3 regions of the Streptomyces sp. NPDC102406 genome follow, and region 3 is predicted to be linked to each of the others. Evidence: riboswitches for the same ligand, from Rfam matches in the RefSeq annotation. Region 3 holds a riboswitch; each other region holds the start of a gene.
The links. Region 3 has a riboswitch for thiamine pyrophosphate ahead of thiC (phosphomethylpyrimidine synthase ThiC). Riboswitches for the same ligand answer to the same signal wherever they lie in the genome.
Positions count from the first base shown of each region.

Region 1: it holds a riboswitch for thiamine pyrophosphate, as region 3 does, so the genes downstream of both, ACIRF8_RS26415 (thiamine ABC transporter substrate binding subunit) here and thiC (phosphomethylpyrimidine synthase ThiC) in region 3, are expected to answer to the same signal.
Region 2: it holds a riboswitch for thiamine pyrophosphate, as region 3 does, so the genes downstream of both, thiO (glycine oxidase ThiO) here and thiC (phosphomethylpyrimidine synthase ThiC) in region 3, are expected to answer to the same signal.

Region 1 is NZ_JBIWKP010000007.1:108,139-118,249, forward strand. It holds gene ACIRF8_RS26390 (LOG family protein) at 1-1,151, shown strand, start outside; gene ACIRF8_RS26395 (LAETG motif-containing sortase-dependent surface protein) at 1,306-1,992, shown strand; gene ACIRF8_RS26400 (maleylpyruvate isomerase N-terminal domain-containing protein) at 2,131-2,943, opposite strand; gene ACIRF8_RS26405 (ABC transporter ATP-binding protein) at 2,953-4,002, opposite strand; gene ACIRF8_RS26410 (ABC transporter permease) at 4,002-5,705, opposite strand; gene ACIRF8_RS26415 (thiamine ABC transporter substrate binding subunit) at 5,681-6,769, opposite strand; TPP riboswitch at 6,848-6,964, opposite strand; gene rlmN (23S rRNA (adenine(2503)-C(2))-methyltransferase RlmN) at 6,995-8,101, opposite strand; gene ACIRF8_RS26425 (ATP-dependent nuclease) at 8,412-10,111, shown strand, end outside.
Region 2 is NZ_JBIWKP010000001.1:1,489,887-1,499,997, forward strand. It holds gene pknB (Stk1 family PASTA domain-containing Ser/Thr kinase) at 251-2,167, opposite strand; gene ACIRF8_RS06855 (thiazole synthase) at 2,251-3,045, opposite strand; gene thiS (sulfur carrier protein ThiS) at 3,052-3,252, opposite strand; gene thiO (glycine oxidase ThiO) at 3,249-4,439, opposite strand; TPP riboswitch at 4,437-4,550, opposite strand; gene ACIRF8_RS06870 (NAD(P)/FAD-dependent oxidoreductase) at 4,723-5,955, shown strand; gene ACIRF8_RS06875 (Rv2175c family DNA-binding protein) at 6,046-6,411, shown strand; gene thiE (thiamine phosphate synthase) at 6,484-7,131, shown strand; gene metF (methylenetetrahydrofolate reductase [NAD(P)H]) at 7,240-8,160, shown strand; gene ACIRF8_RS06890 (hypothetical protein) at 8,206-9,081, shown strand; gene ACIRF8_RS06895 (phytoene desaturase family protein) at 9,101-10,111, opposite strand, start outside.
Region 3 is NZ_JBIWKP010000006.1:186,892-197,002, forward strand. It holds gene ACIRF8_RS24885 (IclR family transcriptional regulator) at 1-40, shown strand, start outside; gene ACIRF8_RS24890 (SsgA family sporulation/cell division regulator) at 141-602, shown strand; gene ACIRF8_RS24895 (YibE/F family protein) at 673-2,055, opposite strand; TPP riboswitch at 2,127-2,291, shown strand; gene thiC (phosphomethylpyrimidine synthase ThiC) at 2,284-4,062, shown strand; gene ACIRF8_RS24905 (hypothetical protein) at 4,164-5,033, opposite strand; gene ACIRF8_RS24910 (metallophosphoesterase) at 5,217-6,284, opposite strand; gene ACIRF8_RS24915 (LacI family DNA-binding transcriptional regulator) at 6,501-7,613, opposite strand; gene hisC (histidinol-phosphate transaminase) at 7,994-9,073, shown strand; gene ACIRF8_RS24925 (cytochrome ubiquinol oxidase subunit I) at 9,331-10,111, shown strand, end outside.

The DNA.
Region 1 (10,111 bases), on a different contig from region 3:
AAGATCCAGAGTCATTCGCGCCCGCCCTTCCCGAGACCGCTGTCGACCGTGAGATCGAGACGCTCGCCGAGTTCGACGAGACCGTCGCCGCGCGCGGCACGCTCGCCGGTCACCGGGTGCAGGCCGTCGACCTGACGCAGCGCACGGACCGGCTGCTCGCGGCCGACGTCGCGGGCGCCGTCTTCCTCGGCTGCCCCATGGAACCGGCGGCGGCCGCGCACGTCCGGGCGGCGGGAGCGCTGGTCTTCCCGCCGGTCCCCGGCCTCCCGTTCGACCCGTACCGCGGTCATCTGTACACGCCCGACGAACTGTTCGACGGTCTGTCCGCGGGCGGCTACGAGGCGACCCCGGACGCCCGCGCGTACGCCTGGTTCCAGCGGACCAAGGCCGACGGCGACGTGTTCGCGTCCATGCTGCGTTCCGTGCACGACGACTCGGTCTCCGACGCCCTCGACGAACTCCTCGCCGGGGCGCGCGTGGTGGGCGTCATGGGCGGCCACGCGATGGCGCGCGGCACGCAGGAGTACGCGGGCGCGGCCCGGCTCGGGCGGACACTGGCGCGGGCCGGGTTCACGGTGGCGACGGGTGGCGGACCGGGCGCCATGGAGGCCGCGAACCTGGGCGCGTACACCGCCCCCTACGCCGACGCCGTGCTGGACGAGTCGCTGCAACTCCTCGGCAAGGCACCGTCGTTCACGCCGTCGGTCACCGACTGGGCCGCCGCCGCGTTCGACGTGCGCGCGCGCTGGCCGCGGGGCGGCGCCTCCGTCGGCATCCCCACCTGGTTCTACGGGCACGAGCCGCCCAACGCGTTCGCCGCGCACCTGGCCAAGTACTTCGCCAACGCCACCCGCGAGGACGGCCTCCTCGCCCGTTCGAACGCGGGCGTCATCTTCCTGCCGGGCGCGGCCGGCACGGTGCAGGAGATCTTCGACAACGCGACGCCCAACTACTACGAGTCGCGCGGCGAGCCGACGCCGATGGTCCTGGTCGACCGGGACCACTGGACGCGCAAGCTGCCGGCGTGGCCGTTGCTCCAGGCGCTCGCGCGGGGCCGGTCGATGGAGGCGCGGATCGCGCTCGTCGACACGGTGGAGGAGGCGGGCGAGGTGCTGGGGCGGATGGTTTCAAACCCGCGGCGGGTCAAGTAACGGTAAAGACCCAACTCCCGGTGGCTGCCGCGTATTGACGTTGTGTCATAGGCACTTGTAAACGTGAGGGGACCGTGAGGGCGCTGAGGCGAGGAGCCACGTGTTCCTCGCGGCATCCCGATTTTCTCTGCACTTGATCCCGTGAAGGACAACTGTGTCCGTAACTCCCCGTATATCCGCACGCGCCGCGCGCTTCGCCGGCGTGGCGGCCGCCGCCACCGCGCTGACGCTGGGCGTCGCCGGTACCGCTTCGGCGTGCAACATCAGCGAGTTCAGCGCCGAGGCCGTCTGCGACGGCGCCCAGGGCGTCATCACCGTCAAGGACGTCGACGCCTCTGGGACGCCCGCCACCATCACGCTCTTCGACGAGTCGGGCAAGGAGCTCGGCAGCCGGGTGGTCAAGGGCACCAAGGAAGGCGCCACTGTCACGTTCAAGGAGAACTGGGCGCCCAACGCGCACTACCGCGTCCACGTGAAGACCGACAGGTTCAACGTGGACGACGACATCAAGGGTGGCGTCACCACCCCGGCGACGGCCTGCGCCACGGAGAAGCCGACGGCCACCCCGGTGCCGTCCTCCCCGGCGCCGTCCTCCCCGGCACCGAGCGCGTCCACGCCGACCGAGACGGCCGAGCCGACCGCGTCGGCGCCGGAGTCCACCAGCCCGGCGGCCCCGGCCCCGGCGCCGAGCAACTCGGCCTCCCCGGCCGGTGGTTCGGACCTCGCCGAGACCGGCGCCAACAGCAACACCGGCCTCTTCGCCGGCATCGCGGCGGCGCTCGTCGTCGCGGGTGGCGGTGTGGTGTTCGCCCTGCGCAAGCGTGGTGCGGCCCAGCGCTAGCCGCTTGAGGGGCCGTACGAGGTGTCCTGACCCGGACAGTCGGGCGGGCGCCTCGTACGGCCCCTCTGTGTTTACGGGGTCCCGGGGTCCCGGGGTTCTGTGTTTCCGGAGTTTCGTGGTCCGTGGTCCCCCTCGCGCTCAGGCGAAGCTGGCCCGGGTCAGCCAGTGGTCGAGCAGTTCCCGGTCGCCCAGCGCCTCGACGCGCCCGCCGTCGACCGGTTCACGCCGGTAGAAGGCGAGCAGCACGGCCGTCAGCGGGCCGCGCAGCGCGGCGTCGGCCTTCGCGTGGTCGCGGCGCCAGACGACCCCCTCGTCACGCAGCTCGATCAGCCACTCGGCGGCGAGTTCCGGGGCGGTGTCGGTGGCGTGCAGATGCAGGGTGCGTCCACCGGCCCGCAACTGCTGTACCGCGTCACGGGCATCGACGTCCTGGACGAAACGCACGATCCGCAGCCACTCGTCGATCGCGTCGGCGGCGATCTCCGGCACCACGTCGTAACCGGTCTTCAGGGCGAGCGCCGCGTCCGCCCGGTGGATCACCGTCTCGTGGGTCATCCGGCGGGCCCAGAACCCGGCGTCCCGCCGCCAGCCCCAGCTCCAGCAGGCCGCGTCGGGCCCCGCCGCGCGCAGCGTGTCGGCAAGGCGCCGGGCGCCGTCGCCGAGCCAGGCGTCGAGCGCGGCGGGACCGTCGTCGGCCGGCGCGCGATCCGGCACCTGGTCGTCGGGCAGCGCCTCCGTCGCCCGGGTACGCACGACCGCCTCGGCCCAGCGGTGCGCGCGGCCGACGTGCTCGGCGAGTTCGCGTACGGTCCAGTCGGGGCAGGTCGGCACGGTCGCGGTCAGGTCGGCGTCGGTGAGATGCGCTCTCAACAGGTCGGTCTGGGCGGTGATCTCGTCGCAGAACCGGTCGTGGGAGAGGGGGGCAGGCGGTCGCGGCACGGAGGTCGTCATGCGCCGACCCTACGGAGTCGACCCCTCGCCGAGCAGCACGATTTCCGCCGCGTCGAAGGCGACACCGACCTCGGCGCCCTGTTCCGGCGCGGCGCGCAGCGCGCAGGCCGCTTCGAGCCGGGGCGCGCCGTCGGGTTGCAGGCGCAGCGCGACGTGCGTACCGCGGAAGGTGCGGGCGGTGACGGTGCAGGTCAACTGGGCGTCGGCGGCGGCGACAAGGCGTACGCCCGCGGGCCGTACGAGGATCTTGGCGGGGCCCTGCGGTGAGCCGGGCGGCACCGGCACCTTGCCCCAGGGGGTGTCGGCGGCGTCGCCCGAGACCGACACGGCCGCCTCGGTGACGTTGTCGAAGCCGAGGAAGCGTGCCACGAACTCGTCGGCGGGGTGCCGCCACACATCGAGCGGGGTGCCGGACTGGGCGATGCGGCCGTCGCGCATGACGACGACCCGGTCGGCGAGGGCGAAGGCCTCGCCTTGGTCGTGGGTGACGGCCAGGACGGTCGTGCCCAACTCGCCGAAGAGTTCGCGCAGTTCGACGACGAGCCGCTCACGCAGCGACCGGTCGAGCTGACCGAGGGGTTCGTCCAGCATCAGCAGCCGGGGGCTCGGGGCCAGCGCCCGGGCGAGCGCGACACGCTGCTGCTCGCCGCCGGACAGCGCGGTCACGGCCCGGCCTTCGGCACCGGGCAGCCCGACGAGCTTCAGCAACTCCCCGACCCTGGAAGCCTGTTCCGCGCGCCCGGCGCCGTGCATCCGCAGCCCGAAGGCGACGTTGCCACCGACGTCCCGCTGCGGGAACAACTGGTGGTCCTGGAACATGAGGCCCACGCCCCGCTTGTGCGCGGGCACGCCCCTCTGGTCGCGTCCGGCGAGCAACACCCGTCCGCTGTCCAGGTGTTGCAGTCCGGCGACTGCGCGCAGCAGCGTCGACTTGCCGCTGCCGCTGGGCCCGAGGACGCACACGATCTCGTGCTCGGCGACCTCCAGGTCCAGCGCGTCGAGCGCGGCGCGCCCCCCGAACCGTACGGTCGCGTCGTCGAGTGCGAGCATGGACGCCATCAGAACTCCCCGGTCGAGGCCCGCGCGGGCCGCATGCGTTCGAGCAGCAGCAGAGCGGCGGCACAGACGATCATGAGGACCGTCGAGAGGGCCATCGCCTGGCCGTAGTTGAGGTCACCGGCCCGGCCGAGCAGCCGCGCCACGGCGACCGGCAGGGTCGGGTTGTCGGGGCGCGCGATGAACACGGTGGCGCCGAACTCGCCGAGCGACACGGCGAACGCGAACCCCGCCGCGACCAGCAGCGCCCGCCGCACCATCGGCAGGTCGACCTCCCGCCAGGCCCGCAGCGGTGACGCCCCGAGCACGGCGGCGGCCTCCCGCAACCGCCCGTCGACGGCGCGGAGCACCGGCAGCATCGTCCGGACGACGAAGGGCACCCCGACCAGCGCCTGGGCGAGCGGCACCAGGATCCAGGAGGCCCGCAGATCCAGCGGCGGCTTGTCGAGCGTGATCAGGAAGCCGAACCCGACGGTCACCGCGGACACGCCGAGCGGCAGCATCAGCAGGGCGTCGAAGCCGCGCACCAGGCGTCCCGCCCGCCGGGTCAGCGCGGCGGCGGCGAGTCCGCCGACGACGAGGGCGATCCCGGTGGCGGCGAGCGCGTACTCCAGGGAGTTCCACACGGCGTTGATCGGCGGCACCAGGAAGGTTCCGCCGTCGGCGTCACCGAGGGCGCGGTAGTACGCGAACCCGTAGCCGCCCGGGGCGTCGAGCGAGCGCTGCACGAGCACGCCGAGCGGCAGCAGGATCAGCAGGGCGACGGTCGCCGCCACCGCACCGAGGAGCGCCCACTGGGCCGCCCCGCGCGGGCGGCGCGCGGTGTGCGCGGCGTCGACGAGCCGGAGCGCGCTCTCCCGCCGGCGCACGCTCCAGGCGTGCACGGCGAGGATGAGCCCCACGGCGGCGAACTGCACGAGCGTGAGGACGGCGGCGGTCGACAGGTCGAAGATCTGGGCGGTCTGCCGGTAGATCTCGACTTCGAGGGTCGAGTAGCCGGGCCCGCCGAGGATCTGCACCACCCCGAACGAGGTGAACGTGAACAGGAAGACCATGAGTGCCGCGGCGGCCACGGCGGGTCCGAGCGCGGGCAGTGTCACCGTGCGCCACGCCGTGAACCGGGAGGCACCGAGCATCCGCGCGGCCTCCTCCTGCCGCGGGTCGAGCTGCCCCCACAGCCCGCCCACGGTCCGTACGACGACCGCGTAGTTGAAGAAGACGTGCGCGGCCAGGATCGCCCACACCGTCGTGTCGAGCCGGACGCCCCACAGCGCGTCGAGCAGCCCGCCCCGCCCGACCAGTGCCAGGAACGCCGTCCCGACCACGACGGTCGGCAGCACGAACGGCACGGTCACGACGGCCCGCAGGATCTGCTTGCCGGGGAAGTCGAGCCGCGCGAACACATACGCGCCCGGCAACGCGATCAGCAACGTGAGCGCGGTCGAGGCGAGCGCCTGCCACCCCGTGAACCACAGGACGTGCCGGATGTCCGGCTCCCCCAGCACGTCCACGATCCGCCCGGTCTGCCAGACGCCGCCGACGAGCAGCCCCCGGCGGACGATCGCGACGACCGGGTACGCGAAGAAGACGGCGAAGAACACGACGGGCACGACCATGAGCCCGAGCCGCACCAGGCTCCCGGACCGACGGACACCGGCGGCGCGGGCCTTCGCCTCAGCCGCTACTTCCTGACGAGCGAGGTCCACGACTTGACCCAGTTGTCACGGTTGTCCGCGATCTTGCGCGGGCTCATGGTCTCGGGGTCGTCGACCTTCACGGCGTACTTCGTGTAGTCGGCGGGCGCCGTGGCGTCGTCGGTCACCGGGTCGACGAACATGTTGAGCGGCATGTCCTGCTGGAACTCCTTGGAGATCAGGAAGTCGAGCAGCGCCTTCCCGCCCTTCTCGTTCCTGGCGCCGTCGAGCAGCCCGGCGAACTCGACCTGCCGGAAACAGGTCCCGGTCGCGACACCGACCGGCGCCGTCGCGGGCTGCGGGTCGGAGTAGATCGCCTCGGCGGGCGGCGAGGACGCGTACGACACGACGAGCGGGCGCTCGCCCCCCGCCTTCTTGCCGCCGGCGCTGCCGCTGAACTCCTCGTTGTACGCCTGGTCCCAGCCGTCGACGACCTTGACCCCGTTGGCCACGAGCTTCTTCCAGTAGCCCTGCCAGGCGTCGTCGCCGTAGCGCGCGGCGGACCCCAGCAGGAACCCGAGCCCCGGCGACGAGGTGGCCGCGTTCTCGGTGACCAGCAGGTTCTTGTACCGCGGCTCGGCGAGATCGGCGAAGGAGGACGGCGGCTTCAGCTTGTGCTGCGCGAAGTACTTCTTGTCGTAGTTGACGCAGATGGCGCCCGTGTCGACGGGCGTGACGCGGTGTTTGCCGGCGTCGAGCTGGTAGGCGCCCTTGACCGCACCGAGGTTCTTCGCCTCGTACGAGGTGAAGATCCCGTTGTCGAGCGCCCGGGACAGCAGGGTGTTGTCGACGCCGAAGAAGACGTCGCCCTGCGGATTGCCCTTGGACAGGATCGCCTTGTTGACGGCCTGCCCGGCGTCACCGTCCTCCAGGACCTTCACCGTGTAGCCGGACTTCTTCTCGAAGTCCTTCAGTACGTTCTTGGAGACCGCCCACGAGTCGTGGCTGACGAGGGTGACGGTCTTGGAGCCGCCGGCGGAGTCCGTGTCGCCGGACGACCCGCACGCGGACAACGTGACGAACCCGAGCCCCACCGCCACGGCGATGGCCCCGTACGTCGTCTTGCTCGTTCGCATTCGAATTCCTCCTGGAATGACCAGGAGAAGACGCGGCCCTGCCCGGGGACCTCGAAGATCCCGGGCAGGGCGCAACAGCATGAGTGGTGACCGAACTTCCTACCCGGAATGACCCGGGCGAGGTTCAGAGGGTCTGCGGCCTGCCTTGCTCTGGTGCCGCACTCTCAGCGCTGTGGCGCTCCCCTGTCGGAATATGCAGATGTGGGTACTGGTACTGGCGTAAGGCTACCGTTCGGTGGCGGCGAGCTGACCACACGCCCCGTCGATCTCCTGCCCACGGGTGTCCCGGACGGTCACCGGTACGCCGTGCGCGGCGACGGCCTCGACGAACGCCTTCTCGTCCTCGGGCCGCGACGCCGTCCACTTCGACCCCGGAGTCGGGTTCAGCGGAATGAGATTGACGTGCACCGGCTTGCCCCGCAGCAGGCGGCCGAGCCGGTCGCCGCGCCACGCCTGGTCGTTGATGTCGCGGATGAGGGCGTACTCGATGGAGAGCCGCCGCCCCGACTTCGCGGCGTACTCCCACCCGGCGTCCAGCACTTCCCGCACCTTCCAGCGCGTGTTGACCGGTACGAGGGTGTCGCGCAGCTCGTCGTCGGGCGCGTGCAGCGAGATGGCGAGACGGCACTTGAAGCCCTCGTCGGCGAACCGGTGGATGGCGGGCACGAGCCCGACCGTCGACACGGTGATGCCACGCTGCGACAGCCCGAGCCCATCCGGCTCGGGGTCGGTGAGCGCCCGGATCGACTGCACGACCCGCTTGTAGTTGGCGAGCGGCTCGCCCATCCCCATGAACACGATGTTGCTCAGCCGGGCGGGCCCACCAGGAATCTCCCCGTCTCGCAGCGCCCGCATCCCGTCGACGATCTGGTGCACGATCTCACCGGTCGACAGGTTCCGGTCGAGCCCCGCCTGCCCCGTGGCACAGAACGGGCAGTTCATCCCGCACCCGGCCTGCGACGAGATACACATCGTCACCCGGTCCGGGTACCGCATCAGCACCGACTCGACGAGCGTCCCGTCGAACAGCCGCCACAGCGTCTTGCGGGTGGTGTCCTGGTCGGTCGACAGATGCCGCACGACCGTCATCAGCTCGGGCAGCAACGCCTCCCGCAGCTTCTCCCGCGACCCGGCGGGGATGTCGGTCCACTCCGCGGGATCGTGCGCGAACCGCGCGAAGTAGTGCTGCGAGAGCTGCTTGGCACGAAACGGCTTCTCACCGATCGCGGCAACGGCTTCCTTCCGCTCGGCAGGCGAGAGGTCAGCAAGGTGCCGCGGCGGCTTCTTGGCTCCGCGGGGGGCGACGAATGTGAGTTCTCCGGGCTTAGGCATGGCACTCCCAGTGTCGCAGATGAACGGGGGTGACCTGGGGTCGTCGCGTTGGCCGCCTGTCGCTGGCGGTCGCGGTTGGTCACTGTTGAGCGGCCCTGGACGGCCCACAGACGGCCCCGAAGTGGGGGCTTCACGACGGCCTGACCAGCAAACACCTCGTCTAACGCAGGGCGCGGGGCCTTGTGCGGCTGAGTTGGCAAAACCAGGATCATCACACGGGTGCCCGCATCTCCGCTGAATCAGAGCACATGCGAGCCCTTTCGGGAGTAAATTCTTACTACAGCCTGGTTCAACAGCCGATGGAGTCGACATGCCCAGTCTCATCTTCCCTGGCCTTGGCATTTCTGGATACAGAAGCTTCGGGACGGAGATGCAGCACAGCGGGACAATGGGGCCCGTCACTCTGTTGGCTGGTCAAAATAACGCCGGGAAATCGAACTTCCTGCGATTCCTGAAGGGAGTTCTTTTGCAGCAACAACTCGACCTCTCCGCTCTAGATCGCCCGCAGGGTATGCGCGATGTTCCTTGTCAATACTCGATTGCTACACCAGTTCCGAAACTGCTGGCGGCACTCACCAGGGAAGGGGAACGCGTAGAGGAACAGGTTCGTAAACTCCTCACGCACCCGGAACTTCGGAAAACCGAAGATGACTTGGCTTGGTTTACTTATGACGAGCATAAGCAAATTTCGTTAGACCAATTCAAGCCCATCGCGCATGATATCGGCCCAATGGTCGACATGTCTCGAACCGTCACGGGAGGATGGAACGAGGGACCGAATGCCGGCCGAAAAAACGCGCAGGCGGTGTCACAATGGCTTCTCAACAAGGCCGCATCCAAAATCCCAATTGCCAGTATTGAGTCCTTTCGACAGATCCTCCCTTCCCGGGAAGATTCTATGATCGAATCGCATGAAGGGGTCGGGCTGCTTGGGAAGCTCCAAAAATTGCAGAATCCGAGCGCGGAAGATTACCTGCGCGACTCTGCACGTTTCTCCTCCGTAAATCGCTTCCTGCAAAACGTGCTGGACGATGCGACCGCACGCCTAGAAGTGCAACACAATGCATCCAAGTTGAATGTGCATCACGCTGGTAAGGTGCTCCCTCTGGAGCACCTTGGTACTGGAATTCATCAGGTCGTGATCCTTGCTGTCGCGGCAACAGTCCTGGACGGCACGGTAGTTTGCATCGAAGAACCAGAGGTGCATCTACATCCTGTACTCCAGCGCAAATTTATCCGCTACCTGGCGAATGAGACGAGCAACCAGTACGTAATTGCTACCCATTCGGCGCATCTTCTCGATTATCGAAGAGCTTCGGTGCTGCACGTCTGGCATGACGGAGAGCACACTCGATTGACTTCAGCTTGCGCACCAGCAGAGCTTTCTGACATCTGCTCGGACTTGGGATATAGACCGTCTGATCTATTGCAGACGAACTCAGTAATTTGGGTGGAAGGCCCATCGGATCGAGTGTATCTAAAACACTGGATCGAGCAGGTCGACAGTGACCTAATCGAAGGAATCCATTATTCCATTATGTTTTACGGTGGGGGATTGCTTAAACATCTCACGTCGGAAGATTCGGAGGTTTCCGACTTTATTCGCCTACGGCGACTTAATAGGCACCTAGCTATCGTAATCGATAGCGATAAGAACCATGCAAGAGCACGTATAAATGAAACAAAGAAGCGGGTTCGAGACGAGTTCAACGGAGATCGCGTCCAAGGATTCGCCTGGATCACCGACGGGTACACCATCGAAAACTATGTTCCAGCAGCAATCTTGAAAGACGCTGTGAGCAGAGTGCACCCCAAAGCCGCGCCCCTTGCCTGGGACGGAGACAAGTGGTCGAATCCCTTGCAGCTTGTGGGGAGACGAGGCGGTGTCGCTTCACCCGACAAAACCAAAATTGCACGCCTCGTCTGCGAGAGGTGGACGACTCCCCCCTCGCCACGAGAGCACCTGGGAAAAATGGTGAGAGAATGCGTCGAATTCATCAAAAGAGCCAA
Region 2 (10,111 bases), on a different contig from region 3:
CCGGTTCGGTCCGACAGGTGTGGGGGTGGGTGCGGGGCCGCCCGGGGTATGTCCGTGCTCGCCATCTTGATGGCCTCGCCGGTTGCTTCGGGCTCCGCTACCGCGTGTTGCTGTGCTGCGCGCGCACATACCCCGGTCGACCCCTCCCGTCTCGTACGCGGATGACGGCCGGTGGTGGGCCGTGGTTCGCCGCCTTCGTCTTCGGCTCCGCCCGGCCGTATGCGTCCGATCGATGGTGGTGGGCCGGGTCCTAGCGGATGGTGATCTTGATCGTGGAGCCCTTCGGGGCCTCTTCGCCCGGGTCCACCGACTGGCTCTTGACCGTGTCGCCGAAGAGGCCCAGGAGGCCGCGGTCCTCGTCGACCTCGAAACCGGCGTCCTCCAGCTTGGCGTGGGCGTCGTCGACGCTCATGCCCTCGACGTCCGGGACCTCGATCATCGGGGGGCCCGCGGAGATCGTCAGGGTCACCGTCGCGCCCTCGGCGACCTGGCCGTCGGCGGGGGACTGGCGGGCCACGTCGCCCTTGTCCTCGTCGGAGTGGATTCTCCGCGTGGCGATCTCCGCCTTGAGGCCCGCGTCCTCCAGCTCGGTCACCGCGTCGTCCTCGGACTCGCCCGTCACGTCGGGGACGTCCACCGGGGCGCCCTTGGAGACGACCAGGGCGACCGCGGAACCGGAGGTGCGGGTCGTGCCCGCGTCCGGGTCCGTGCTGATCACGGAGCCCTTGCGGACCTCGTCGCTGAACTCCCTGGTGACCATGCCGGGCTCAAGGCCGCGGTTCTTCAGGTCGCTCTTGGCCGTGGCCAGGGGTGTGCCCTCCAGGTCGGGGACCTTGACCTTCTCCGGGCCCTTGGACACCGTCAGGTTCACCGTGCCGTCGTCCCGGATACGGGCGTCCGGCTCGGGGTCCGTGGCCATGACGGTGCCGCGCTTGTACGCGTCGCTGTACTTGTACGTGATCTTGCCGCCGGGGTGCAGCCCGACCTCGTCGAGCCGCTGCTTCGCCTGGGCCTCCGTCTTGGCCAGCAGGCGCGGGACCTTGGTGAACTGGCCCGCGTTGATGTACCAGACGCCCGCGCCCAGGCCGAGGATCAGCACAAGCGCCGCGATGATGGCGAACCTGCCGCGTCGTGGCCTGCCGGCCGTGCGGCGGGCGGGGGCGGGAGGCGGCGGTGGGCTCTCCAGGCGGCTCGTGCGGTGGAAGCCGTCCTCCTCCGGGGGCAGCGGCATCTGCACCGCGCGCGGGAGCACGCTCGTACGGTCGTCCGCCCCGGCATCCTGCACGTCCCGCGCCTGCGGGGGCGCCGCGTCCAGCTCGGTGTCGGACAGCGCCGCCCGGGCCTGCCGCACATGGGCGAGCAGCGCCACCGCGTCGTGCGGCCGGGCCTGCGGCGCGCGGGCGGTGGCCGACGCGACCAGGTGGTCGAGGGGGAGGGGCAGGCCGGGCACGGCCGCGGAGGGCGGGGGAACGTCCTCGTGGAGGTGCTTGTAGAGGATCTGCGCCGGGGTGTCGCCGGAGTGCGGCTTGCCGCCCGTCAGCATCTCGTAGAGGACCACTCCGCACGCGTAGACGTCCACACCGGGCGTCGTCGTACCGTCCTCGATCTGCTCGGGCGCCAGGTAGGAGACCGTGCCGAGGACCGTGCCCGTGGTGTTCGTGACGGTGTCCACGGCGCGGACCAGGCCGAAGTCCGCGACCTTCACCCGGCCGTCGTCCCCTATCAGGACGTTCTCCGGCTTCATGTCGCGGTGCACGAAGCCCGCGCGGTGTGCCGCTCCGAGCGCGGCGAGCACCGGCTCCAGGATGTCGAGCGCGGCCCGGGGCCTGAGCGCGCCACGGTCGCGCAGGACGTCGCGGAGCGTGCAGCCCGCGATGTACTCCATCGCCAGGTAGACGTACGCGCCGTCGGCGCCCTGGTCGTAGACGCCCACGACGTTCGGATGCGAGAGGCGGGCCACCGACTTGGCCTCGCGGATGAAACGCTCGACGAACGACACGTCGGCCGCCAGGGAGGGGTGCATCACCTTGAGTGCGAGCACGCGGTCGAGGCGGGTGTCCACGGCCCGGTAGACCGTGGCCATCCCGCCGACCGCGATGCGTGCGTCGATGCGGTACCGGCCGTCGAGCACGTGCCCGAGCAACGGGTCCTGAAGGGTCGTGTCCACGCAGGTGAGTCTACGAGGAGCGACTGACAGGGCCCGGGCCCGCTGCGGGACCGGGCCCGTACTGCAGCAGAGCTGTGACCCTGTCAGAAGGCCGGGCGCTCGGGGTCGAGGCGGGCCAGGCCCCGGGTGGGCGAGGACGGCTCGGCGAAATGCCGCTTGGGTATGCGGCCCGCGCGGTACGCCAGCCGGCCCGCCTCCACCGCGTGCCGCATGCCCTCGGCCATGAGCACCGGTTCCTGGGCGCGGGTCACCGCGGAGGCGAGCATCACACCCGCGCACCCCAGCTCCATGGCGAGGGTCACGTCGGAGGCCGTGCCCGCGCCCGCGTCCAGGATCACCGGCACGCGCGCGTGCTCGACGATGAGCTGGAAGTTGTGCGGGTTGCGGATGCCGAGGCCGGAGCCGATCGGGGAGCCGAGCGGCATGATCGCCGCGCAGCCCACGTCCTCCAGTTTGCGGGCGAGGACCGGGTCGTCGTTCGTGTAGGGCAGGACCGTGAAGCCGTCGTCGACCAGGGTCTCGGCGGCGTCCAGGAGCTCGATCGGGTCCGGCAGGAGAGTGCGTTCGTCGGCGATGACCTCGAGCTTGACGAGGTCCGTGCCGAGCGCCTCGCGCGCGAGGCGGGCCGTCAGGACCGCTTCCCCCGCCGTGAAGCAGCCCGCCGTGTTCGGAAGGACCTGGATGCCGAGCTTCTCCAGGACCGACAGGACCGAGCCGTGCACCGTCGCGTCGACGCGACGCATCGCCACCGTCGTGAGTTCGGTGCCGGAGGCGGTCAGGGCGCGTTCCAGGACGTCGAGGCTCGGGGCGCCCCCCGTGCCCATGATCAGGCGCGAGGAGTACGTGGCGCCCGCGAGGACGAAAGCGTCGTCGGCCATGGCGGGTCAGCCTCCTTGTACGGCGGTGAGGACTTCGACGCGGTCCCCGTCGGCGAGCGGGGTCGCGGACCACTGGGTGCGGGGCACGACGGTCTCGTTGAGGGCGGCGGCGACGCCGGAGTGCGCCGTGGTGAGTGTGGTGACGAGGGCTTCGAGGGTGGTGTCGGTGCTCACCGCGCGCGGTTCACCGTTGACGGACACGTTCATGCGGGCTGCTCCAGGGAGGCGTCACTACTGAGATCACCCGGGCCGGAGAACCGCCCGGGGGTGAACGGGCGGGCCTCCTCGGGGAGTTCACCGGTGGTCAGGACGTGCGCCATGAGGTCCCCGGTGACGGGCGTGAGGAGGACGCCGTTGCGGTGGTGGCCGGTGGCGAGGAGGAGGCCGGGCAGGGCCGTCGGGCCGAGGAGCGGGGCGTTGTCGGGCGAGCCGGGGCGCAGACCCGCGCAGGTCTCGGTCAGGGGCAGTTCCGTGATGCCGGGGACCAGTTCATGGGCGTCCCGCAGCAGTTCGTAGACCCCGCCGGCCGTGACGGTGGTGTCCCAGCCGAGCTCCTCGCTGGTGGCGCCCACGACGAGTTCGCCGTTGACCCGGGGCACCAGGTAGAGGTGGCTGCCGCGCACGACCGCGCGGACCGTGCGGCTGAGGAACGGCGCGTACGCGCGGGGCACCGTCAGGCGCAGCACCTGGCCCTTGACCGGGCGGACCGGGGGCAGCACCTCGTCCGGGACGCCCGCGAGCCGCCCGCTGCGACTGCCCGCCGCGAGCACGATCTGTTCGGCCGCCGCCTCGGTGCCGTCGGCCAGGAGGACACCGCGCGCCCGGTCCCGTACGACGGAGAGCCGCTCGGCCCAGGTCCGGTGGAAGACCACGCCCGCGTGCTCACAGGCCGTCACAAGGGCGGCCGCGAGCCTCCTCGGGTCGATCTGGTGGTCACCGTCGACCCGCAGGCCGCCGCGCACGCCCGGCGCGAGCATCGGCTCCAGGCGGCGGCAGTCGCGGCCCGACAGCCACTCCGACTCCAGGCCCGACTTCTCCTGCAGGGCGTGCAGTTCACGCAGGTGCGCCCGGTCGTCGGCGTCCAGGGCGACCGCCAGCGTGCCACAGGCGCGGTAGCCGAGGTCCTGGCCGGTCGCCTCGGACAGCTCGGCCGCGAACGCGGGATAGCGGCGCGCGGACTCGACGTTCAGCGCGAGCAAGGTCTCTTCGCCGTAGTGCAGTTCGGTGACGGCGGCCAGCATGCCGGCCGCCACCTGGGCGGCCCCGCCGCCGGGTCCGGGGTCCACGACCGCGACGGACAGACCGCGCTGCGCGGCGCGCCACGCGGTGACCAGACCGATGACGCCGCCCCCGACGACCAGTACGTCGGTGGCTTCGGGTGGAGTACGCGACATGGGCGTCCAGCCCCTCCCTTCGCCGGCATGACCCGGATCAGGTTCGTACGGTCGGAGGCCGCTCCAGCCTCCCTCTCAGCCCGCTGCGTACGGGCTCCCGCGAGTGCTTTACGTCGGCCACCCTAACTCCTGCGTCGGGCCCCGGGTAAGGCAGCCTTCGGCCCCGGACCGGGCGGCGCGGCGCCCTTGATCGCTAAACCCGGTGACACGTGTGCAGGACGTCACGGCGTGGGAGTGGCCCGCACCGCTGACCGACGCAAGATCAGATGCCTAAGGTGATCCGATGAGCGAGCAGCGGAGCGGCAACGGGACACCTCCAGGGCAACGGCACGTCGTGATCGTCGGCGCCGGGATGGCCGGCGTGCAGACGGCCGTGGCCCTGCGCGAACAGGGCTTCACCGGATCCGTCACCCTGCTCGGCGCGGAGCCCCACCCGCCCTACGACCGGCCGCCCCTGTCCAAGGCCGTCCTGCTCGGCAAGGCCGACGGTTCGGCCTTCGACGTCGATTTCGCGGCACTCGGCGTCACCCTGGAGGTGGGCCGCGAGGTCACCGGACTGCGGCCCGACGCTCGCGAACTGGACACCGCCACCGGACCCGTCCCCTACGACGTCCTCGTCCTCGCCACCGGCGCCGAACCGATCAGGCTCCCGGGCACGGAGGCCGTTGCGGGAGTCCATCTGCTGCGCACCCTCGACGACGCCGAACGGCTGCGGCCCGTCCTCGCCGGCCAGCGCGACGTGGTGGTCGTGGGCGCCGGATGGATCGGCGCCGAGTTCGCCACCGCCGCCCGCGAGGCGGGATGCCGGGTCACCGTCGTGGAGGCGGCCGAGCGGCCACTGGCCGGGGCGCTGCCCGCCGAGATGGCGGCGCCCATGGCCGCCTGGTACGCCGACGCCGGAGCCGTGCTGCGCACCCACGCGCGCGTGGAGCGCGTCGAGCCGGGCTTCGTCGTCCTGGACGACGGGACGCGGCTGCCCGCAGGGGCCGTCGTCGTCGGCATCGGCGCCCGCCCGGCCACCGGCTGGCTGACCGGCTCCGGCATCGACCTGGGCGACCACCGCGAAGTGGTGGCGGACGCGCACCTGCGGACATCCCTGCCCGACGTGTACGCGGTCGGGGACTGCTCCTCGTTCCCCTCGGGGCGCTACGGGGAGCGGCTCCTGGTCCACCACTGGGACAACGCCCTCCAGGGGCCGCGCACGGTCGCGGCCAACATCATCGGTGAGACACCGGCGGTGTACGACCCGGTGCCCTACTTCTGGTCCGAGCAGTTCGGCCGCTTCGTGCAGTACGCGGGACACCACCGCACCGCCGACGCGACAGTGTGGCGCGGCGACCCGGCCGGAGCGGCGTGGTCGGTGTGCTGGCTGCGGGAGGGTGCCCTGGTGGCCGTGCTGGCCGTCGGCAAACCCCGCGACCTGGCGCAGGGCCGCAAACTCATCGAGGCGGGCACCGTACTGGACCCGGACCGGCTCGCCGACCCGGCCCGGCCCCTGAAGGGCGCGGTGGCCTGACAGCCGTCGGACAGGCGCCCGCGTCCGGCGAAAACACCTGGTCGGCCGCCCCGGCTTCCGACTGTCAGTCCGGGATGGCACGCTTGTCCCGTGACCGAGATTGACGCAAAGATCGATGCTCTCGTCCCCGACTGGCTCACCCTTCCCGACATCGCCGAGCGATTCGGCATCGAGGTGACGCGTGTACGCCAGCTCGTGAAGGAGGGCCAGGTGATCGCTGTACGCCGAGGTGAGAACAGGGCGCTGCACGTGCCCGCCGCCTTCATCGACGGCGACAAGATCGTCAAGGGGCTCACCGGCACCTTGACGCTCCTGCGGGACGACGGCTTCAGCGACGCGGAGATGCTGGAGTGGCTCTTCACCCCCGACCCGACCCTGCCGGGCACGCCCGCGCAGGCGTTGAGCGAGAATCGCGGCACGGAGGTGAAGCGCCGCGCCCAGGCGCTCGCCGTCTGACCTGACAACCGTCCGGCGTGCGCACCACGACCTCGTGGTGCGCACGCCATCGACTCCAACGGGGGATGTCCCATGGCCGACCCGAAGCGCGCGCGACTCGCCGATGCCCGGCTCTACCTGTGCACCGACGCCCGCAAGCGCCAAGGCGACCTGCCGGAGTTCCTCGACGCCGTGCTCGCCGGCGGCGTGGACATCGTCCAGTTGCGCGACAAGGGCATGGAGGCCGGTGAGGAGCTGGAGCACCTCGCCGTGTTCGCCGAGGCGGCCCGCCGCCACGGCAAGCTCCTCGCGGTCAACGACCGGGCGGACGTCGCGCACGCCGTCGGCTCGGACGTACTGCACCTGGGACAGGGCGACCTGCCCGTCCCCGCGGCCCGCGCCGTCCTCGGCGACGACGTCCTCATAGGCCGCTCCACGCACACCGACGCGGAGGCCGCCGCGGCCGCCGTCCAGGAGGGCGTGGACTACTTCTGCACCGGCCCCTGCTGGCCGACCCCGACCAAGCCCGGCCGCCACGCCCCCGGTCTCGACCTGGTGCGCCACACCGCGGGCCTCGGCACCGACCGCCCCTGGTTCGCCATCGGCGGCATCGACCTGGCCAACCTGGACGAGGTCCTGGAGGCCGGCGCCCGCCGCGTCGTGGTCGTCCGCGCGCTCACCGAGGCCGACGATCCGGCCGCCGCCGCGGCGGAGTTCGCCAAGCGCCTGCGTTCGATGTGACGCCGGTGAAGTGCCGGTGGAGCGCTGCCGAGAAGCGGCGTGCCGCTCGCCTGTCCGCAAGGTGGACGGTGATTAGGGGCAACCGGATTCCGTCAGTAACCTGCCCGTATGGCCTTTGGCACCGCTTCCACCAGGACTGATCGAGCCCGCACCGTACGCGACATGCTCGCGGCCGGGAAGACGACGTACTCGTTCGAGTTCTCCGCGCCGAAAACCCCGAAGGGCGAGCGCAACCTGTGGAACGCGCTGCGCAGGGTCGAGGCCGTCTCGCCGGACTTCGTCTCCGTGACGTACGGCGCCGGTGGTTCCACGCGCGCGGGCACGGTCAAGGAGACCGAGCAGATCGTCGCCGACACGACGCTGACGCCGGTCGCCCACATCACGGCCGTCGAGCACTCGATCGCCGAGCTGCGCAACATCATCGGCCAGTACGCCGACGCCGGCATCCGGAACATGCTCGCTGTCCGCGGAGACCCGCCGGGCGACCCCACGGCCGACTGGATCTCGCACCCCGAGGGACTGACGTACGCCGCCGAACTCGTCGAGCTGATCAAGGAGTCGGGGGACTTCTGCGTCGGCGTCGCCGCGTTCCCCGCGATGCATCCGCGCTCCACGGACTGGGACACCGACGTGCGCCACTTCGTGGACAAGTGCCGGGCGGGCGCCGACTACGCGATCACGCAGATGTTCTTCTACCCGGAGGAGTACCTGCGGCTGCGCGACCGGGTCGTGGCGGCCGGCTGCGACACGCCCATCATCCCGGAGTGCATGCCGGTGACGAGCGTGCGCATGCTGGAGCGACTGCCCAAGCTCAGCAACGCGGACTTCCCCCCGGCGCTGAAAGAGCGGATCCTCACAGCCAAAGACGATCCGGCCGCTGTACGCTCCATTGGCATCGAGTTCGCCACGGAGTTCTGCGCGAAGCTGCTTGACGAGGGTGTCCCGGGTCTGCACTTCATCACGCTCAACAACTCCACTGCGACGCTTGAGATCTACGAGAACTTGGGCCTGCACGACCAGCGGGCCTGATGGGCCGTACCCGCACGGGGTGACGGCCGTACGAGAGGGGCGTACATGGGCTGGGCGGTCCTCTATGTGGCGTTCGGACTGGTGGCACTGTGGCTCCTCGGCGAGGTGCTGCTCCAGTACAAGGCGCGGCTGCGCTGGCGGCTGCTGGCCTTCGTGGGTTTCCTCGGGGTCGTGCTCGGCGTCCTGATGCCCTCGGTGCTCGTCATCGCCGCCGGTGCCGTCGCCTTCGCGATCGGGCAGACCTACGTCACCCTGTCCTTCCGCAGCGGCTTCGCGGCGGGCTGGGCCCTCAAGAACACCCCCGGTGGTGGCACGGACAGCGGCAGGAAGCGCCGCCGCAAGGAACCGGCCCGCAAGGAGCCGACGCTGGAGGTCTCCGACCTGGAGTACGAGCGGGAGGCGCCGGAGTACGCGCACACCCCGCAGACCCCGGCCGAGTCGACCGCCGTGTACGCCACCACCGAGCCGATGCCCGACGACACCGGCCAGTACGGCGTGTACAGCGACACCGCGTACGCCCAGGCGACCCAGGCCGACCAGCACGCCCAGGGCTACGGCTACGACGCCGGCACCTACGGTTACGACCAGCAGAACTACGGCTACGACAACGCACAGCAGCCGTACGCCGCGCCCTACTCGGACCCCTACATCGGGGCCCAGACGTACCCGGCGCAGCCCCAGTACGGCGACGCGTACGCCACCGGCCAGCAGCAGTACGGCGACCCGTACGCGACGGACCCGGGCTACGGCACGGACACGCCTCCCGGCGGCGTCTGGGTGCCGCAGCAGCGCAACGGCGACGGGCAGCAGCAGCCCTACGGCGGTGAACTGCCCCCCGAGCAGCCCTATCCGGCGTATCCGCAGGCCGACCCGGACCCCGGGTACGACACCGGCTACAACGAGCAGCAGTACCGGTACTGAGACGGCTGCCCGCCGCGGCTCACTGCGAGCCGCGGAACTCCGGGCCCTCCACGATCAGCCCCGCCACCAGCGCTCCCGACATGCCCGCGTGCGGCAGCCCGCCGCCCGGGTGCGACCAGCCGCCCACCGCGAAGAGACCCGGCAGCTCCGTCCCGTTCGCCGGATGCAGCAGGCGGCCCCCGGCGGCGGCGAGCGCGGGCGCGGGTACGGCGCCGCCCGCCGCTCCGGTCGCCTCGGCGATGTCCTGGGGCGTGCGGACCTCGTGCCACAGCAGGCGCTCGCGCAGGCCCGGTACGGCGCGCTCGGCTGCCGAGAGGACCGCTGCCACGTCGGCCTCGTCCGCGCGCGCGTGGGGCGGCACGGTCACGGTCAGGGTGACCGCCTCGTGGTCGGCGTCCGGCACGTGCGAGGCCTCACCGGTCCGCAGCACCGCGACCGTCGGTCTCGCGGGCCTCGGGCCGCCCTCGAACAGCCACGCCAACTCCGCGTCCCGGTCCGCCCCGTGGACCACCGTCCGGTGCGGCGTACCAGCGGGCCGGGGTCCGCGCAGCGCCAGGTGGACGGTGAGTCTGCTGGGTACCGCCGCCTCGGACCACGCCGGTACCGCGCCGCGCACCGCCTGCCCCGCCAGCAGCCCGTCGAGCACCCCGGGCGCGACGCCCGCCACCACGAAGTCGGCGTGCTCGACGGCGCCGCCGGCCAGTTCGACGCCTGCCGCGCGGCCGTCCTCCACCACGATGCGGGTGACGGCCGCCCCGAACTCGAACGCGACCCTGCGCTCCACACAGCGCGCGTACACCGCGTCCGCGAGCGCCCGCAGGCCCCCGCTCACCGCCCATGTGCCGAAGGTCTGCTCCATGTACGGCAGGACGGCCGCGCTCGCCGGTGCCGTCCGCGGATCGAGGCCGTAGGCCAGTGCGTACTGCTCCAGGAGCGCCACCAGTCGCGGTTCCCCGCCGAGCTCGTACCGGCCGATCTCGGCGAGCGTCGTCGCCGTGCGGTCCTTGCGCAGCAGGCGCCGCCGGGTCAC
Region 3 (10,111 bases):
CAGCCTCGTAGGGACACTCGGCTTCTCTATCAGCATCTGAAAACTCACTCCTTGTAATCCCTCGTGTACGTTGAGCAAGATGCCACCAGTGTCAGGAAGGTCATTCCTGGCCAATCGACGGCAAGTTGACGGGGTAGGCGATGCGCGAGTCGGTCCAAGCAGTACAGGCAGAGGTCATGATGAGCTTCCTCGTCTCCGAGGAGCTGTCCTTCCGCATCCCGGTGGAACTCCGGTACGAGGCCGGGGATCCGTACGCGGTACGACTCACCTTCCATCTCCCCGGGGACGCCCCCGTGACCTGGGCGTTCGGCCGCGAACTCCTCGTCGACGGGGTCAACGGGGCGACCGGTGACGGCGATGTGCGGATCTCTCCCGTGCTCTTCGCCGGGTGTGGCGACGAGATGCCGGGCGAGGTGCACATCCGGCTCCAGGTGGGCGGCGACCACGCACTGTTCCGAGTCGGCGTCGCGCCCCTCGTCGCCTTCCTCGACCGCACCGACAGGATCGTCCCGCTCGGTCAGGAACAGGCACTGGCCGACTACGAGGCCGAACTCGACGAAGCCCTCGACCGGATCCTCGGCGAGGAGCAGAACGCCGGCTGAGCACAGGGGCCCGGCAGGGCAGTTGACGTAACGCTTCAGCAGCGCGGTGCACCCGAGCGTTCCGTGCCGCTCAGCGCTTGCGTCGCCGCCCCCTGCCACCGCGGGCCGGAGCGGACTGTGCGGGCTTGTGCCCGCTCGGCCGGTCGGCGGAGACGACCAGCGCCGCCAGCGCCGTGGTCACCGGAACGGCGGCCACCAGCCCGATCGAGCCCACCAGCGTGCGGACGATCTCCTCGGCCACCAGCTCACTGTTGGCCACGTCCGTCACGCTGCTCTGCGCGATCGAGAAGAGCAGCAGCAGGGGCAGCGCCGCGCCCGCGTACGCGAGGACCAGGGTGTTGACGACGGACGCGATGTGGTCCCGGCCGATGCGGATGCCCGCCCGGTACAGGCCGCGCCAGCCCATCAAGGGGTTGGCCTCGTGCAGTTCCCACACGGCCGACGTCTGGGTCACCGTCACGTCGTCCAGTACGCCGAGCGAACCGATGATGACGCCGGCGAGCAGCAGACCGCTCATGTCGATGTGCGGGTACAGGCCGTGGATCAGACCGGTGCTGTCGTCCGTGTTGCCCGTCAGCGCCGCCCAGCCGATGAACAACGAGCCCAACAGGCCGATGAGCAGCAGCGACACCAGGGTGCCGAGCACGGCGACCGAGGTCCGGGCCGTCAGACCGTGACACATGTAGAGCGCGATCAGCATGATCGCGCTCGCCCCGATCACCGCCACCACCAGAGGGTTCGAGCCCTGGAGGATCGCCGGCAGGATGAAGAGCGTCAGCACCAGGAAGCTGACCGCGAGCGCGACCAGGGCCATGACGCCGCGCAGACGGCCCACCACGACCACGGCCAGGGCGAAGATCCCGGCCAGCAGCGCCATGGGGAACTTCCGGTTCACATCGGTGACCGAGTACTGGAGGTTCTTCGGGGCGTCGGGAGCGTAGGCGACGATCACCTTCTGCCCCTCGCGCAACTGCCGGGGTGAATCAGGCTGGACGACCTCCGTGAACGTACGGCCCTCGTCCTTGCCCGTGTCGATCCGGATGGACGCCTTCCCGCACGTACCGGACGCCTGCCGCTCGGCCGAGGAACCTGCCGACGGAGCGGCCTGGGACGCGTCACCGGAAGGTGCGGTACCCGGAGCGCTCACGGACGCGCAGTCGACCTTCTCGACCCCGACGACCGTGGCCTGCTGCGTCTGCCGGTCGAAGCCGACACCGGTCCGCTCATGGGCAGGAGCGCCTCCGGGCCACAGCACCACGAGCCCCACGACGACCGCCACGGAGAACGGCACCAGGATCGCCGCGATGACCTTGCGCAGATGCCGGGAGACGGGCGCGGCCGGGCCGTGACTGTGCGAGTGGCCATGGCCGGCCGGGCCGTGACCGGCGCCGGACGGAGTGGAACCGTGCGGCGGTTGGGGCGGCGGAGGCGGGGGCTGCTGCGTGGTGGTCACCGCCCGATCATCGCAAGAACGGCAGGGGCCCTCTGTTCAACGCGTCCGAAGGGACGCTAGCGTGGAGGCACCTTTGCAAACGCGGGAGCTCGGAGCACCGGGCTGAGAGGGCGCTGACCTTCGTCCCAGCGCGTTTCACGTGAAACAACGTGAAGCGCCGACGACGAACATCGCTGCGTCGACCGCCGAACCTGTTACCGGGTAATGCCGGCGTAGGGAGTAGGTCTCATGACCACAACGGACACACGCACGCCTGCCTCCAACGGCTCCGAGCCGGAGGGCGGGAAGTCCATCGGCTGGCACAAGGGGTACATCCAGGGCTCACGGCCCGACCTCAACGTGCCGGTCCGCCAGGTGCACCTCACCAACGGCCAGGCCGTCACGCTGTACGACACCTCCGGCCCGTACACCGATCCGACCGTCGACACCGATGTCCGCAGGGGGCTCGCCCCTCTCCGGGAGAACTGGATCATCGCCCGCGGGGACACCGAGGAGTACGCGGGCCGCCCCGCCCGCCCCGAGGACGACGGCATCAAGCACACGTCGCCGCGCGGCGGGCTGCGCAACCTCGACGCCGTCTTCCCGGGTCGCCCGCGCCAGCCGCGTCGCGGCAGGAACGGCGAGCCCGTGACCCAACTCGCCTACGCCCGGCGTGGAGAGATCACCCCGGAGATGGAGTACGTGGCCATCCGGGAGAACGTCGCGCCTGAGGTAGTGCGTGAGGAGATCGCGGCGGGCCGCGCGGTCCTCCCCGCGAACGTGAACCACCCGGAGATCGAGCCGATGATCATCGGCAAGCGGTTCCTGGTGAAGGTCAACGCCAACATCGGCAATTCCGCGGTCACCTCCTCCATCGAGGAGGAGGTGGAGAAGATGACCTGGGCGACCCGCTGGGGCGCCGACACCGTCATGGACCTCTCCACCGGCCGGAACATCCACACCACGCGCGAGTGGGTGCTGCGCAACTCCCCCGTCCCCATCGGTACCGTGCCGCTCTACCAGGCCCTCGAAAAGGTCGATGGCAAGGCCGAGGAACTGACCTGGGAGATCTACAAGGACACGGTCATCGAGCAGGCCGAGCAGGGTGTGGACTACATGACGGTCCACGCGGGCGTCCGCCTCCCGTATGTCCCGCTGACCGCCAACCGCAAGACCGGCATCGTCTCCCGCGGCGGCTCGATCATGGCCGCATGGTGCCTGGCGCACCACAAGGAGAGCTTCCTCTACGAGCACTTCGAGGAGCTGTGCGACATCCTCGCGGCGTACGACGTCACGTACTCCCTCGGTGACGGGCTGCGCCCCGGCTCGATCGCGGACGCCAACGACGAGGCGCAGTTCGCGGAGTTGCGGACGCTCGGCGAACTCAACTCCGTCGCCAAGCGGCACGGCGTCCAGACCATGATCGAGGGCCCGGGCCATGTCCCGATGCACAAGATCAAGGAGAACATCGACCTCCAGCAGGAGATCTGCGAAGAGGCGCCGTTCTACACGCTCGGCCCGCTGACCACGGACGTCGCTCCGGCGTACGACCACATCACGTCCGGGATCGGTGCCGCGATGATCGCCTGGTGGGGCACGGCGATGCTCTGCTACGTCACGCCCAAGGAGCACCTGGGGCTGCCCAACCGCGACGACGTGAAGACCGGCGTCATCACGTACAAGATCGCGGCCCACGCGGCGGACCTCGCCAAGGGGCACCCGGGCGCGCAGGACTGGGACGACGCGCTCTCCGACGCCCGCTTCGAGTTCCGCTGGGAGGACCAGTTCAACCTGGCGCTCGACCCGGACACGGCACGGGAGTTCCACGACGAGACGCTGCCCGCCGAGCCGGCCAAGACCGCGCACTTCTGCTCGATGTGCGGTCCGAAGTTCTGCTCGATGAAGATTTCCCAGGACATCCGCCGCGAGCACGGCTCCACCAAGGCCGAGGTGGAGGCAGGCATGGAGCAGAAGTCGAAGGAGTTCGCCGAGGCGGGCAACCGCGTCTATCTGCCGCTGGCCGACTGACCGGCGTACCGGCGTCCTGCGCATCGGCATGACGCGGGGCTCGGGGCCGTGATTCGCCCCGAGCCCCGTCATGGCTCCGTGCTTCGCCGGGGGTCGGCGGTTCAGTCGGGCTGGTGCTCCGGACCGCCGAAGTCCGGGCTGGTGAAGTCCGGGCTGGAGAAGCCGGCGCGCTGCCCCGTGGCCGTACCGCCGCCGTCGGGGCTGCTGAACCCCGGCCTGTTGTAGCCGAGCTGGGGCATGCGGTTGGCGGGGCCGCCGCCCAGCGAGGTGCCGCCTGTGGGCGGGCCCGCCTGGGCATCCCGGAGGAACGGCACGATGCCGCGTTCGAGGAGGGCTTTGCCCCAGGCTTCCCTGGCGCGCGTCACCTCCTCGTTGGCCTCGCTGTCGGCGCCTGCCTGGAGCGAGGTCGAACCGTTGCGCAGGGCCGTCAGGAGCAGGCACACCGCGGCGACGAGGATGCCCGCCGCGGTGAGTGCGCCGAAGACCCAGCCGACCGACAGCAGGGTGTCCGCGAAGTCGGGCGGTGGGTTGAGCATTTTCAGGATGCAGCCGACCAGCAGGAAGATCGCGGCCGCGGTCCCGGCGAGGACCGGGGCGAGCACGACGGCGACCGCGGCGACCCCGGGTCCCGTGGTCTCCGCGACCTCGCCCACGGTGGCGGCGAACCCCAGCGAGCTGCCACCGGACTCGGCCGTGCCGGAAGTGCCTCCTTCGCGTAGCGGACGGGCGGACCGCGGGGCGGTGCGCAGCTCGTCGCGGACCTTGGTGTAGTGCTCGTACTCGGTGGCGGCAGCGGTGCTTATCAGTGCCGCCGCGTTGAGTGCCATGGTGCGCAGTTGTTCGCGGTTGAGCCGCTGGCCCACTGCGGCGAGATCCGGGCGGTTGGGTGCGGTACGCAGCGCCTCATCGAGGATCCGCTCGAACTCGGGGCGGTCCTCGTTCAGCAAATGCGGAGCGCTGTTCATGTGCATCCCCCGATGCTCCGTAGGGCTTGGTGGCCCGCATGGTTACGAGCCGTCGGGCAGAAACGGAGGGGAGCCTGCTACGGATAGGCCGATGGTAGAGCGGTCACGGCAGGCGGTGACAGGGGGTTTCCGGAAATTGGCCCGCCGGCCAGCCGGATCCTCCGTTTACCGCGACTGCCCAAGTAACTCTCAGATATCCATGGGCAGTTGCTGGACCAGCAGTTTTCCGGCCATGGTCACGCCACCGTCCATGGCGATGGCCAGTCCGCCCGCGTACACATGGGGGCCCTCGACGACGGGCCGGCTGTCCTCGCCGTCGGCGTCCTCGGTGCCGACCTCGCCCAGGAGGTACGGGATCGGGCTGTGGCCGTGGACGACGCGCGAGCCGCCGTAGGTGCCGAGGAGTTCGCGTACGGCGCCGGGGCCCGACTCCCCGTCCCGGAACGCGAAGCGCTTGGTGAGCTTGCGGAACAGGTCCCAGCACTCGTCCGCGTCGTTGCGCGTGAGCGTCTCGCGGACCGTGTCGTTGACCGCCTCGATGGAGTCGCCGTAGTCGAGGTAGGCGGTGGTGTCCGAGTGCATGAGCAGGTGGTCGTCCTCGATCTCGATCGCGTCGAGCCGGGACATCCACTGGAGATGTACGTCCTGGAGGCGGTCCATGTCGGCCTTCTGGCCGCCGTTGAGCAACCAGGCCGCCTGGAAGGTGGCGGTGCCCGCCCCGGAGTTGACGGGGGTGTCGCCGAACCGCTTCGCACCGAGCAGCAGCAGCTCGTGGTTGCCCATGAGCGCCTTGCAGTAGCCGCCCGCGGCGGCGGCCTCGGCGCTCAGGCGCATCACGAGGTCGATGACGCCGATCCCGTCGGGTCCCCGGTCGGTGAAGTCGCCGAGGAACCACAGCCGCGCGTTGCCCGCGGCCCAGGTGCCCTCCGTGTCGACCAGGCCCTTCTCGTGGAGCGCCGCGAGCAGCTCGTCGAGGTAGCCGTGCACGTCGCCGACGACGAACAGCGGGCCCATCTCGTCGGCGGTGCGCTGCACCGGCTGTACGACCTCCACCTGCACCGTGTCCCCCCGGTTGATGACCGGCAGGTCGCGCTCCGTCGGCGTGTATCCGTCCGGATAGTCCGCCGCCTCGGGGGAGCCGGGCACAGGATCGGTCGGCATCACGTTCGCCGGTACGTCATGGACGTACGCGGGAACGCGGAAGTCACGCAGCGTCTCCGTGCGCGCTGCGGGTCCCTGACCGGCCCCCTGAGTCATCGACCCCTCCACCATTGCGCCGCCTGTGCACCGGATCGGACTGCCTGGTCGCAGCGGCCCGCGGTGTCGTCCGCCCATCATAGGAATGCGGCTCGCGCTGTGTGATGCACCAGGGGTGGTGAATCGGTGACGGGCGGCTGTTCACCACACTTTTCTCCCGAATTGGTGTGGACTTTTCCTCTCGTCCGCCGGGAGCGACTTCGGGCGGACGGGCGGTCAGCCCTGCCCCGAGGAGCGGGGCGGGCTGACCGTGGTGCGGGGTGGACGGCGCTGCGAGGAGGTCCGCACGATGAGTTCGGTCGGTATCACCTGCTCGACCGGCCGGTCGGAGTCGACGCTCTCGATGGCGTCGATGAGCAGTTGGACGACGGCCGTGCCGATGCGGCGCGGTTTGAGCGAGAGGGTGGTGATGGGCGGCTCGGTGGTGGCGTACACCGTCGACTCGCTGCAACACACGAGCAGCAGGTCGTCCGGGACGCGCAGGCCGTAGCGGCGGGCGGCGGCGAGCAGATCGGTGCCGTTGGGGTCGAAGAGGCCGTAGACCGCGTCGGGGCGGTCGGGCCTGGCGAGCAGCCGGTCGGCGGCGACGGCGCCCGCGCACGGGTCGTGCGCGGGGTAGGACTCGTAGACGGGCTCCTGTCCGATCCGCTCGCACCAGTGCAGGTAGGCGGAGGTGGAGAGGTGGGTGTAGGTGTCCGTGGTGGTGCCGGTGAGCAGGCCGATGCGGCGGGCGCCGGCCTCGGCGAGGTGGTCGAGGATGCCGAGGACGGCGGCCTCGTGATCGTTGTCGACCCAGGCGGTCACGGGCAGGGTGCCCGCGGGACGTCCGTCCGAGACGACGGGCAGGCCCTGGCGGACCAGCTCGCTGACGACCGGGTCGTGGTCGGAGGGGTCGATGACGACGGTGCCGTCGAGGGCGACGTTCGACCACACGTCGTGGCGTGAGGTGGCGGGCAGGATGACGAGGGCGTAGCCGCGGGCGAGCGCGGCGGATGTCGCGGCTCTCGCCATCTCCGCGAAGTAGGCGAACTCGGTGAAGGTGAAAGGTTCATCCCCGTAGGTCGTCACGGTCAGGCCGATCAGGCCCGACTTGCCGGTACGGAGCGTGCGGGCGGCCGCGGAGGGGCGATAGCCCAACCGGTCGGCGACCTCGCGGACATGGCGTCGGGTGGCGTCCGGGAGCCGGCCCTTGCCGTTGAGCGCATCGGAGACAGTTGTGATCGAGACCCCGGCGGCGGCGGCAACGTCTCTGATGCCTGCGCGACCCGGCCGGGTGCCCCTGCGGGGGGTCTCCGCCCGGCTCACCTGGTGCTTCCCTGCTGCTGTCATGGCGAGCCGATAGTAGGGCTCATGCGGCTGCATGGCGGGGGTGCATATGCACGCGTTGACAGGCACGTTTCTGCAAGGTGATTGGCCGTCAATGACCTTGGAAAACAATGGAGTTGGCGGCCCCGAAGGTACTACGTCACTTGTTGGTACGTGCGAGCCTGCCAAGTCGGCGATGTTGCGAGTAGGTCTCAACTCACCTTCACGGGTGATGCGCGCCACGGCGCGAGCCACCGGCGCGCGCGAGGACGCGGAGCGCTCCCCCCACCCCGTACGCCTTCCTTCGGCCTTGGCGCGCGCGGGAAGGTCCTGACCCATTGGGGCGGGCGGCCAATCCTCATAAGGTAAGCAGTATTGGATCGGTGGCCACGAGGAGGACTGCGGTGAGCGAGACCAACCCCAAGCTGCGCGCGGAGCTGGCGGGTATCCCCACCTACAAGCCGGGCAAGCCGGCCGCCGCCGGGGGGCCGGCGGCGTACAAGCTGTCCTCCAACGAGAACCCGTATCCGCCGCTGCCCGGTGTCATGGAGCGGGCGATCGCCGCGGCCGGGAGCTTCAACCGCTACCCCGACATGGCGTGCACGGGCCTGATGGCCGAGCTGGCGGACCGCTTCGGGGTGCCGGTCTCGCACCTGGCCACCGGCACGGGCTCGGTCGGTGTCGCCCAGCAACTGCTCCAGGCGACGAGCGGCCCGGGGGACGAGGTCATCTACGCGTGGCGGTCCTTCGAGGCGTACCCGATCATCACGCAGATCAGCGGGGCCACGTCGGTGCGGGTGCCGCTCACGCCCGACGAGGACCACGACCTCGACGCCATGGCCGACGCGATCACCGACCGCACGCGTCTCATCTTCGTCTGCAACCCCAACAACCCCACGGGCAACGCCATTCGCCGCCCCGAGTTGGAACGATTCCTCGACCGTGTGCCCGCCGACATCCTGGTCGTCCTCGACGAGGCGTACCGGGAGTTCATCCGCGACCCCGATGTGCCGGACGGGGTGGAGATCTACCGGGACCGGCCGAACGTGGCGGTCCTGCGCACCTTCTCGAAGGCGTACGGGCTGGCGGGGCTGCGGATCGGGTTCGCCGTCGCGCACGAGCCGGTGGCGGCGGCGCTGCGCAAGACGGCGGTCCCCTTCGGCGTCAGCCAGCTCGCGCAGGACGCGGCGGTGGCCTCGCTGCGCGCGGAGGACGAACTGCTCGGCCGGGTCGGTTCGCTGGTCGGCGAGCGCGGCCGGGTGCTCGGGGCGCTGCGGGCGCAGGGCTGGACCGTGCCGGAGACGCAGGCCAACTTCGTGTGGCTGCGGCTGGGTGAGCGGACCATGGACTTCGCCGCCGCGTGCGAGCGGGCCGGGGTCGTCGTGCGGCCGTTCGCCGGTGAAGGGGTGCGGGCCACGATCGGGGAGACCGAGGCCAATGACGTCTTCCTGCACGCGGCGGAGGCGTTCCGCAAGGAGCTCTGAGCTCGCGGGAGGGGGCGCGACGACGCGCGAGGCGGCACGGGGCGCCTCGCGCGTCTTTGTGTCCTCAGGCGCCCCGGACGTGGCCCACTGTGGCGTTGCTCGCAGTAAGGGGACCCCCCTTCGGATTCCGACCACCAGTACGACATAATGCTTGTGAATGTGAACGCGTTCACAAGCGCGTCCCGGTTCCTCCGGATAAGCGCGGGATTAAAGGGGCAAACCGCTGCTCGGCGGCGGTGATGTAAGGAGATGACGCAGTGGACCTGGCTCTGGCGCCGGAGACCCTGGCGCGATGGCAGTTCGGCATCACCACCGTCTACCACTTTCTCTTCGTTCCTCTGACGATCTCGCTCGCGGCGCTGACCGCCGGGCTCCAGACCGCCTGGGTGCGTACGGAGAAGGAGAAGTACCTCAGGGCCACCAAGTTCTGGGGAAAGCTCTTCCTGATCAACATCGCGATGGGCGTCGTGACGGGCATCGTGCAGGAGTTCCAGTTCGGCATGAACTGGTCCGACTACTCCCGCTTCGTCGGTGACGTCTTCGGGGCGCCGCTGGCCTTCGAGGCACTGATCGCGTTCTTCTTCGAGTCCACCTTCATCGGCCTGTGGATCTTCGGCTGGGACAAGCTGCCGAAGAAGATCCATCTGGCCTGCATCTGGATGGTGTCCATCGGCACCATCCTGTCCGCGTACTTCATCCTCGCGGCCAACTCCTGGATGCAGCACCCAGTCGGCTACAAGTACAACAAGGCCACCGGACGAGCCGAGCTCACCGACTTCCTCCAGGTGCTCACCCAGAACACGGCGCTCACCCAGGCCTTCCACACGCTGTCCGCCTCGTTCCTCACCGGCGGCGCGTTCATGGTCGGCATCGCCGCCTTCCACCTGGCGCGCAAGAAGAACATCGCGACGATGAAGACCTCGCTGCGGCTCGGTCTGATCACCGTCGTCATCGCCGGCATGCTCACCGCGATCAGCGGCGACCAGCTCGGCAAGGTCATGTTCAAGCAGCAGCCGATGAAGATGGCCGCGGCCGAGG